One region of the Streptomyces changchenzhani genome, then DNA from elsewhere that is predicted to be linked to it. Evidence: riboswitches for the same ligand, from Rfam matches in the RefSeq annotation. Region 1 holds a riboswitch; the other holds the start of a gene.
What was found. Region 1 has a riboswitch for glycine ahead of gcvP (aminomethyl-transferring glycine dehydrogenase). Riboswitches for the same ligand answer to the same signal wherever they lie in the genome.
Positions count from the first base shown of each region.

Region 1 (5,338 bases):
TGGGGAAGGCGCACGGTGCGTCGCTGTACCGGATGGCCTCCGGGTTCGACGACCGGCCCGTGGTGTCCGAGCGGGACGCGAAGTCCGTATCGGTCGAGGACACCTTCGAGGTGGATCTGCACGACCGGGTCAGGATCAGGGCAGAGGTGGGGCGGCTGGCCGACCGGTGCGTGGTGCGGCTGCGGGCGGCCGGGCGGTCGGGCAGGACGGTCGTGCTCAAGGTGCGGCGGTACGACTTCTCGACGCTGACGCGCTCCGAGACCCTGCGCGGGCCCACGGACGATCCGGGCGTGGTGCGGGAGGCCGCGGGGCGGCTGCTGGAATCGGTGGACACCACGGGCGGGGTGCGACTGCTCGGCGTGGGGGTCACCGGGCTCGCGGACTACACCCAGGAGGACCTCTTCGCCCAGGCGGCGACAGAGAAGGCTGAGACCGAGAGGGCAGCGGCGGAGGAGGCGGCAGGCGAAGACGCGGGGGCCGAGGAAGGAAATGCGGGGGAAGGAGAGCCGTACGGGGGCGGAGCGGCGCTGGAGCGGGCGCCCGAGCCGCTGCCGGAGCGGCGGTGGCACGCGGGACACGACGTACGGCATGCCCAGCACGGAGCCGGCTGGGTGCAGGGCAGCGGCCTGGGGCGGGTCACGGTGCGCTTCGAGGAGCCGACATCGAGGCCCGGGTGGGTACGGACCTTCAAGGTGGACGATCCCGATCTGGAGCCTTCCGATCCGCTTCCGCTGGTACGGGCGGCGGACGAGTCGGCGGAGCCGGGGGAATCAGGGGGCCGGGAGGCTCAGGTGGTGTCCTCGCCCGCCAGCTTGCCGAAGTCCCGGTCGGATGCGGGCGGCGAGATCTCCAGCCCGTAGTGGTGATAGAGCTGCAGCTCCTGCTCCGGGGAGAGATGGCGGCCCACGCCGAAGTCCGGGGCGTCCTTGATGAGCGCCCGCTCGAAGGGGACGTGCAGTGACTGGTCCACGACCTCGCTCGGCTCCAGGGGCACGAAGGCGTCCCGGCTGAAGAGGCCGGTGCGTACGGCCGCCCATTCCGGGACTCCCGTGGCGTCGTCGAGGTACACCTCGTCCACCGTTCCGATCTTGGTGCCATTGCGGTCGTACGCCTTGCGGCCGATCAGGCTGCGCGGATCGATGTCGGTCTGCACGGTCCCTCCAACTGATCGCAACTGCTCCGTAAACACTACGAAAGTGCACATCGGGGACCCCGGCCACTCGAGGGATGGGTGACTGGGCTCGCTGGTAGGCTGGCAAACGGCTACTGACCCCGTGCGGGAGAGTCCTCCGGCGAACGTGAACGTGCCGGAGGCGCCGAAGGAGCAAATCCTCCCCGGAATCTCTCAGGCCCCCGTACCGCATGGACGAGGTCACTCTGGAAAGCAGGGTGGGAGTCGCACGGGCATGTCTCCGCAAGGAGCACTGCCCGGACGGAGCCTTCCCTCACCGACGGTGAAAGTCGGAGCGTGTTTTTCGCGCCCCGGTGAAGCTCTCAGGTTGAGATGACAGAGGGGGAGGCCGTCCGGGTACCCGCAGTGGTGCCCTCGCAGGTCGCGTCAGACCAGGAGGCCTTCCGCAGATGACCGCAAACCGCATTCCGCTCTCACAGCTTGAGCGTGGCATCCCCTTCGAGCAGCGCCACATCGGCCCCGATGCCGAAGCGCAGGCCAAAATGCTCGCCCAGGTCGGCTACGGCTCGCTCGACGAGCTGACCGCGGCCGCGGTGCCGGACGTCATCAAGAGCACCGAGGCGCTGGCCCTGCCGGACGCGCGCACCGAGGCCGAAGTACAGGCCGAGCTGCGCACGCTCGCGGACAGCAACCAGGTGCTCGCCCCGATGATCGGGCTCGGCTACTACGGCACCTTCACGCCGCCGGTGATCCTGCGCAACGTGATGGAGAGCCCCTCCTGGTACACGGCGTACACGCCCTACCAGCCGGAAATCTCGCAGGGCCGGCTGGAGGCGCTCCTCAACTTCCAGACGATGGTGGCCGACCTGACCGGGCTGCCCACCTCCGGCGCCTCGCTGCTCGACGAGGGCACCGCCGCCGCCGAGGCCATGGCACTCTCCCGCCGGGTCGGCAAGGTCAAGAAGGGCGTCTTCCTGATCGACTCCGACGCCTTCCCGCAGACCGTCGCGGTGATCCAGACCCGCGCCGAGCCGACCGGTGTCGAGGTCGTCGTCGCCGATCTGAGCGACGGGATCCCGGCCGAGGTCGCCGAGCGCGGCGTCTTCGGTGTGCTGCTGCAGTACCCGGGAGCCTCCGGCGTCGTACGGGACATCAAGCCCGTCGTCGCGCAGGCGCACGAGCTCGGTGCGATCGTCACCGTCGCCGCCGACCTGCTGGCGCTGACGCTGCTCACCTCGCCCGGCGAGCTGGGTGCGGACATCGCGGTGGGCACCACCCAGCGCTTCGGTGTGCCGATGGGCTTCGGCGGCCCGCACGCCGGCTTCATGGCCGTGCGCGAGAAGTTCGCCCGCAGCCTGCCCGGCCGGCTCGTCGGTGTGTCCGTCGACGCCGACGGCAACAAGGCCTACCGGCTGGCGCTGCAGACGCGTGAGCAGCACATCCGCCGGGAGAAGGCCACCAGCAACATCTGTACCGCGCAGGTGCTCCTCGCGGTGATGGCCGGTATGTACGCCGTCTACCACGGCCCGGACGGGCTGCGCGGCATCGCCGGCCGCACCCACCGGTACGCCGTACTGCTCGCCGAGGGCCTGCGGGCGGGCGGCGTGGAGATCGTGCACGGCTCGTACTTCGACACTCTCACCGCGCGCGTCCCCGGCAGGGCCGCCGAGGTACTCGCCGCGGCGCGTGAGGGCGGGGTCAACCTGCGCCTGGTCGACGCCGACACCCTCTCGATCGCCTGCGACGAGACGACGGCCCGCGCCGAGATCACCGCGGTCTGGTCGGCCTTCGGTGTCGACGGCGACCTGGAGGCGCTGGACGTGTCGACGGCCGAGACGCTGCCCGCCGGCCTGCTGCGCACCGACGACTACCTGGCCCACCCGGTGTTCCACCAGCACCGCTCCGAGACCGCGATGCTGCGCTACCTGCGCAAACTCGCCGACCGCGACTACGCGCTCGACCGCGGCATGATCCCGCTCGGCTCCTGCACCATGAAGCTGAACGCGACCACCGAGATGGAGCCGGTCACCTGGCCCGAGTTCGGGCAGATCCACCCCTTCGCGCCGGTCGAGCAGGCACAGGGCTACCTGACGCTCATCCGTGAGCTGGAGGAGCGCCTCGCTGAGGTCACCGGGTACGACGCGGTGTCCATCCAGCCCAACGCCGGATCGCAGGGTGAGCTCGCCGGCCTGCTGGCCGTACGGGCCTACCACCGGGCCAATGGCGACGCTCAGCGCACCGTGTGCCTGATCCCGTCGTCCGCGCACGGCACCAACGCGGCGAGCGCGGTGATGGCCGGGATGAAGGTCGTGGTCGTCAAGACGCGCGAGGACGGCGACGTCGACGTCGACGACCTGCACGCGAAGATCGAGCAGCACGGCGCCGAGCTCGCGGTGCTCATGGTCACCTACCCGTCCACGCACGGTGTGTTCGAGGAGCACATCAGCGACGTCTGTGCGGCCGTGCACGACGCGGGCGGCCAGGTGTACGTGGACGGTGCGAACCTCAACGCGCTGGTGGGCCTCGCCAAGCCGGGCAAGTTCGGCTCGGACGTCTCCCATCTGAACCTGCACAAGACCTTCTGCATCCCGCACGGCGGCGGCGGCCCCGGGGTCGGCCCGGTTGGCGTACGGGCGCACCTCGCGCCGTATCTGCCGAACCACCCGCTCCAGCCGACGGCCGGACCGCGGACGGGCGTCGGTCCGATCTCGGCCGCTCCGTGGGGCTCGGCGGGCATCCTGCCGATCTCCTGGGCGTACGTACGCCTCATGGGCGGCGAGGGCCTCAAGCGTGCGACGCAGGTCGCCGTGCTCGCGGCGAACTACATCGCCAAGCGCCTGGAGCCGCACTTTCCGGTCCTCTACGCCGGTCCGAACGGGCTGGTGGCGCACGAGTGCATCGTTGATCTCCGGCCGTTGTCGAAGTCGACCGGTGTGAGCGTCGACGACATCGCCAAGCGCCTCATCGACTACGGCTTCCATGCTCCGACCATGTCGTTCCCGGTGGCCGGCACGCTGATGATCGAGCCCACCGAGAGCGAGGACCTGGCGGAGATCGACCGGTTCTGCGACGCGCTGATCGCGATCCGCAGCGAGATCGACAAGGTCGCCTCGGGCGACTGGCCCGCCGACGACAACCCGTTGTGCAACGCGCCGCACACCGCGGCCGCGCTGGGCGGGGAGTGGGAGCACGCGTACAGCCGTGAGGAAGCGGTCTTCCCGGCCGGAGTCTCGGCCGCGGACAAGTACTGGCCGCCGGTCCGTCGTATCGACGGCGCGTTCGGCGACCGCAACCTTGTCTGCTCCTGCCCGCCGCTGGACGAGTACGACAACTGACGTGCTCGCGGCCACTCGGCCGCAGGAGACGGGCGCGGACACGCGTCGGGGCCGGTTCGGAGGATTCTCCGGGCCGGCCCCTCGTTGTACTGCCCGGAGCTACGCGGCGGTCACCACGTCCAGCGGGCGGTGCGGAGCGATGATCTGCCCGTCCGGCAGCAGCTCACCGGTGTCCTCGAATAGGAGAACTCCGTTGCACAGCAGGCTCCAGCCCTGCTCAGGGTGGTGCGCCATGAGATGGGCGGCCTCCCGATCGGCGGATTCGGCTGATGGGCAGGCTGGCTGGTGCTGACACATGGAAGGGTTCTTTCGCTGCGTTGTAGTGAGTGTCCTGTGGCTCGATGCGGTGTTCATAACCGCCCCCCGTATCAATCGGTCCGTTCCCAGTGTTGCCCTACGGACGTGTTTCCGCAGGGATTTCACGGCAGCTCTCCTTACTGATTGATGACGCATCACCCGTGCGGACGGTTCAGCTCAACTGGGTTGTCTTTTTGGGTGGTTCGGGGTGGCCGGTACGGGCTACGCCGTTCGGGGCAGGACTGTGCCCCGTGACCACCAGTACTGGTCACGGGGCACAGAGCGGCCGACTGCCTGGCGGTGCGGTCAGGCGGGCTGGCTGAGGAGAGGGGCGGGGGTCAGTCGGTTGGTCAGTACGGTCAGCAGGTCGGCGACCCGGTGCGGATGGTGCGACGCGATGCCGGGCGGGGCCGGCGCGAGGGGCACCAGCACATCGGTCGGGAGGGGCATGTCGTCGGAGGCGTCCGCCTCCGGCTCGCCGTGCAGCCAGAGATTGAGCATGTATAGCTCGGGCACGGACAGGAGCCGCGGCTGGTAGCGGCCATTCATGGCCTCGGCCTGGCGCAGGGCTCGC
Region 1 covers NZ_JBDHNH010000013.1:10,792-16,129, forward strand. The annotation lists gene ABCR94_RS32635 (DNA polymerase IV) at 1-860, shown strand, start outside; gene ABCR94_RS32640 (PRC-barrel domain-containing protein) at 788-1,153, opposite strand; glycine riboswitch at 1,268-1,371, shown strand; gene gcvP (aminomethyl-transferring glycine dehydrogenase) at 1,582-4,467, shown strand; gene ABCR94_RS32650 (DUF5999 family protein) at 4,567-4,764, opposite strand; gene ABCR94_RS32655 (hypothetical protein) at 5,071-5,338, opposite strand, start outside.

Region 2 (5,338 bases), on a different contig from region 1:
GCCGGGCACGAAGTTCATGTAGTAGTGCAGGACGGCCGGGATGATGCCGGCGGCGCCGTTGGTGGGGGCGGTGACCACGCGCCCGCCCGCCGCGTTCTCCTCGTTGACCGCCATCGCGTAGAGCGTGATCCACTCCATGGCGTGGGCCAGCGGGTCGCCCTCGGCGCGTAGCTGACGGGCCGAGTTGGCGGCGCGGCGGCGGACCTTGAGGCCGCCGGGGAGGATGCCCTCGCGGGACATGCCGCGCGAGACGCAGGTCTGCATGACGCCCCAGATCTCAAGCAGGCCCCCGCGGATCTCGGCCTCGGTGCGCCAGGACAGCTCGTTCTCCAGCATCAGAGCGGAGATCGAAAGGCCGGTCTCGCGCGAGAGGCGCAGCAGCTCGTCGCCCGTACGGAAGGGGTACTTGAGCGCCGTGTCGTCGGGGACGACGCGGTCCTGGCCCACGGCGTCCTCGTCGACGACGAAGCCGCCGCCCACCGAGTAGTAGGTCTTCTCCAGGAGGGGGCTGCCCGCGGCGTCGTAGGCGAAGAGGGTCATGCCGTTCGCGTGGTACGGCAGGGAGCGACGCCGGTGCAGGATCAGCTGGGTCGGCTCGTTGAAGTCGATCTCGTGGTCCGTGCCGATCTCCGTGAACAGCAGCCGCAGCCGGCCGGTCTTCCTGATCCGCTCGACATCGGCGTCGGCGCTCTCCACATCGACGGACTTGGGCGAGTGGCCCTCAAGGCCGAGCAGCACCGCCTTGGGCGTGCCGTGCCCGTGTCCGGTCGCGCCGAGCGAGCCGAAGAGCTCGCACCGTACGGACGTGGTCTGGGCGAGCAGGCCGTCCTTCTTCAGCCGGCCCACGAACATCCGGGCGGCGCGCATGGGGCCGACGGTGTGGGAGCTGGACGGGCCTATGCCGATCGAGAACAGGTCGAAGACCGAGAGGGCCACGGTAGAACTCCTAGCTGGTTGGTAGACGCCGTTGTCTGCCGGGGTGGTGCGGGTGGTGGACAAGAGACGGGGCACCGCTCCCACTGTCCAGTGTGCGCGGTGCCCCGATGTTCAGTTGTGGTGCTACTGGGCTGTTTAGTACGTAACTACTTCAGACCAGGGTAGAGCGGGTGCTTGTCGGCCAGCGCGGTGACCCGGGCGGCAAGACCGTCGCGGTCGTATGTCGGCTTCAGCGCGGCGGCGATGATTTCCGCCACCTCGGTGAAGTCCTCGATGGTGAAGCCGCGGGTGGCCAGCGCCGGGGTGCCGATCCGCAGACCTGAGGTGACCATCGGGGGCCGCGGGTCGTTCGGGACGGCGTTGCGGTTGACCGTGATGCCGACCTCGTGGAGGCGGTCCTCGGCCTCCTGGCCGTTCAGCGCGGAGTTGCGCAGGTCGACGAGGACCAGGTGGACGTCCGTGCCGCCGGACAGCACGGAGACGCCGTGCTCGGTGACGTCGGACTGCACCAGGCGCTCGGCCAGGATGCGGGCGCCGTCCAGGGTGCGCTGCTGGCGCTCCTTGAAGTCCTCGGTCGCCGCGATCTTGAACGAGACGGCCTTGGCCGCGATGACGTGCTCCAGGGGGCCGCCCTGCTGTCCGGGGAAGACCGCCGAGTTGATCTTCTTGGCGAGCTCCTGTGTGGACAGGATCACACCACCGCGCGGACCGCCGAGGGTCTTGTGCGTGGTGGTGGTCGTGACGTGGGCGTGCGGCACCGGGTTGGGGTGCAGCCCCGCGGCGACCAGACCGGCGAAGTGCGCCATGTCGACCATCAGGTACGCGCCGACCTCGTCCGCGATGCGGCGGAAGGCGGCGAAGTCCAGCTGGCGCGGGTACGCCGACCAGCCGGCCACGATGAGCTTGGGCTGCGACTCCTTGGCGAGGCGCTCGACCTCGTCCATGTCGACCTCGCCGGTGGCGTCGTCGACGTGGTAAGCGACCACGTTGTAGAGCTTGCCGGAGAAGTTGATCTTCATGCCGTGGGTCAGGTGCCCGCCGTGGGCGAGGTTCAGACCCATGATCGTGTCGCCCGGCTTGATCAGCGCGACCATCGCGGCGGCGTTGGCCTGGGCGCCCGAGTGCGGCTGCACGTTCGCGTGCTCGGCGCCGAAGAGCGCCTTGACGCGGTCGATCGCGATCTGCTCGATCACGTCGACGTGCTCGCAGCCGCCGTAGTAGCGGCGGCCGGGGTAACCCTCGGCGTACTTGTTGGTGAGGACGGAGCCCTGGGCCTCCATGACGGCCACCGGAGCGAAGTTCTCCGAGGCGATCATTTCGAGGGTGGTCTGCTGGCGGAGCAGCTCGGCGTCGACGGCGGCGGCGACGTCCGGGTCGAGCTCATGCAGGGGAGTGTCGAGAACAGTCATCACGGTCCCGTTCGAGTCGTCGGGCTTCGGGCTTCGGGCTTGAGGCTTGGGGCTTGGGGCGGCCGACCGGCCACCCGGTTAGTTGCCGGAGAGAGCGGTGTACTCGTCGGCGGAGAGCAGGTCGTCCGGCTCCTGGGTGACGCGCACCTTGAACAGCCAGCCGCCCTCGAACGGGGCGGAGTTCACCAGCGAGGGGTCGTCGACGACGTCCTGGTTGAACTCGGTGACCTCACCGGTCACCGGCGCGTACAGGTCGCTGACCGACTTGGTCGACTCCAGCTCACCGCAGGTCTCGCCCGCGGTCACCGTGTCGCCTACCTCGGGGAGCTGGGCATAAACGACGTCGCCGAGCGCGTTGGCCGCGAACTCGGTGATGCCGATCGTCGCGACGCCGTCCTCGGCGGTCGCGAGCCACTCGTGCTCCTTGCTGTACCGCAGCTGCTGGGGGTTGCTCATGACCTGAATTCTCCTGTACGCGGGGGAGTGCTGAGGAACGGTGGTCTTGCGGAGTGAGACTCGCGTCTCGGACCGGCGGGCTACTTCTGGCGCTTGTAGAACGGCAGCGCGACGACCTCGTAGGGCTCGTGTGCCCCGCGGATGTCCACACCCACCCCGGGCGTGCCGGGCGCCGCATGCGCCGGGTCGACGTACGCGATGGCGATCGGCTTGCCCAGCGTCGGGGACGGGGCACCCGATGTGACCTCGCCGATGACCTTGCCGTCCGCGACCACCTGGTACCCGGCGCGCGGCACCCGGCGGCCCTCGGCGATCAGGCCGACCAGCTTGCGCGGCGGCGCGGTCTCGGCGCGCTCGGCGGCGGCCTCAAGGGCGGCGCGGCCGACGAAGTCGCCCTCCTTCTCGAACTTCACGACCCGGCCCAGGCCCGCGTCGAACGGCGTCAGCGCGGTGGTCAGCTCGTGCCCGTACAGCGGCATGCCCGCCTCCAGGCGCAGCGTGTCGCGGCAGGACAGGCCGCAGGGGACCAGACCGACGGGGGCGCCGGCCTCGGTCAGCGCCCGCCACAGCTTCTCGGCGTGCTGCGGATCGACGAACAGCTCGAAGCCGTCCTCGCCGGTGTAGCCGGTACGTGCGATGAGCGCCGGGACGCCCGCGACGGTGCCGGGCAGGCCCGCGTAGTACTTTAGCCCGTCCAGATCGGCGTCGGTCAGGGACTTCAGGATGCCGGGGGACTCGGGGCCCTGGACGGCGATCAGCGCGTACGCGTCACGATCGTCGCGTACGTCGGCCTCGAAGCCGGTGGCGCGAGCGGTCAGGGCGTCCAGGACCACCTGGGCGTTGCCGGCGTTGGCGACCACCAGATATTCGGGGGCCTCGGTGTCGGCAAGGCGGTAGACGATCAGATCGTCCAGGATCCCGCCGTCCTCCTGGCAGATCATGGTGTAGCGGGCGCGGCCGGGGCCGACCGTCCCGATGTTGCCGACGAGCGCGTGGTTCAGCAGGGCGGCGGCCTGCGGCCCGGTGACGGCGATCTCGCCCATGTGGGACAGGTCGAAGAGGCCGGCGTGCGTGCGTACGGCGAGATGCTCGTCGCGCTCACTGCCGTACCGCAGCGGCATGTCCCAGCCCGCGAAGTCGGTCATGGTCGCGCCCAGCGAGCGATGCAGTGCATCGAGGGCGGTGAGACGGGGGACATTGCTCATGTGTGGGGCTCCCAGGGCATGACAGGCGAGGACACATCCTCCCCATCTGTCATCGGAACCTGAGAGGTTCACCACGACCGCACGTAAGTGTGGTCGTGACTTGCACCTTGGGTGGAGCCGCCACAAAGGCGGCTCGCTTTTCAGATCTGCCTCGCCCGCGCGGTTCGGGGCCTGAGAGATTCAAGGGAGGAACTTGCTCCTTCGGCGTCCGAGCAGCACCAGACGAACTGGGTGCTCCGGACTCTCCCGCGCGGATTCAAGCGGCCGTTATGGAGTTGGCGGGCACATCATTGCACGCATCGCGGGGCGGCGGGTCGGGCGGGCCGAAGCGGACGTCAACCGGCCGCATCCGCAAATGGCTTGTGGCCCATTACCTATTCTTTACACTTCTTGGGCAAGGGTGGGGGACCCGACATGGGGGAGTGCGATGACGGTGCAGCAGCCCGGTGCGTATTACGCGACGAGCGCGGGGGTCGCGCGCGACGTGGTGCCCGCACAGCAGGGCGCACCGGCCACGGAGACGGCCTGTCGGCCCGTGGCCACCGTCTCTGATCTGCGCGACCGCGCCGGCCGCAGCCCGGGGAGCCTGGTCTTCGCGGCGGGGGACGTGGTGGTCGTCTCCGGACTGCCCGGCAGCGGCAAGAGCACGCTGATCCGGCGCGCGGCGGCTTCCCGCCGCATCGACTCGCAGGACGTGCGCGAGCGGTGGCAGCGCCGGATGCCGCGCTTCCTGCCGTACGCGCTCTACCGCCCCCTCGTCCGCGCCGCGCACTACGCCGGGCTGCGGCGCGCCCTGCGCTCCGGCGAGAGCGTCGTCGTGCACGACTGCGGCACGCTCGCCTGGGTGCGGGGCTGGCTGTCGCGCGACGCCCGGCGCAGGGGCGTGGCCCTGCATCTGCTGCTGCTCGACGTCACGCCCGAGGTGGCGCGGGCCGGGCAGCAGGAGCGCGGCCGGGGTGTTTCCGGGTACGCCTTCGCCCGCCACCGGCGGGCGGTGGGGCGGCTCGTGCGGGACGCGGAGAGCGGCACGCTGCCCGCCGGGTGCGCCTCGGCCGTACTGCTGGACCGGGCGGCGGCGACCGCGCTGCGGGCCATCGACTTCGAGTAGCGGCTTCGAGCTACGGCCGGGCTTCGGGTGCCCGACAGCGCGGCGGGACCCGGTCCGCATCGGGCACGCGGACCGGGTCCCGTCGACGCGCAGGCGTCCGTGGCCGCTAGAGCGGCAGCGGCACCGGCAGCGGGAGGGGCGGCACCGGCACCGGCAGGGCTGGCAGCGGCGGCAGCGGCACCGGCAGGGGCAGCTTGGTCAGCAGACCCAGGATCAGCGGGATC
Region 2 covers NZ_JBDHNH010000002.1:195,680-201,017, reverse strand. The annotation lists gene ABCR94_RS09140 (L-serine ammonia-lyase) at 1-936, opposite strand, end outside; gene glyA (serine hydroxymethyltransferase) at 1,083-2,345, opposite strand; gene gcvH (glycine cleavage system protein GcvH) at 2,424-2,801, opposite strand; gene gcvT (glycine cleavage system aminomethyltransferase GcvT) at 2,882-4,006, opposite strand; glycine riboswitch at 4,043-4,156, opposite strand; glycine riboswitch at 4,157-4,265, opposite strand; gene ABCR94_RS09120 (AAA family ATPase) at 4,434-5,114, shown strand; gene ABCR94_RS09115 (hypothetical protein) at 5,221-5,338, opposite strand, start outside.
Region 2: linked by a shared signal. The riboswitch ahead of gcvT (glycine cleavage system aminomethyltransferase GcvT) and the one ahead of gcvP (aminomethyl-transferring glycine dehydrogenase) in region 1 are both predicted to bind glycine.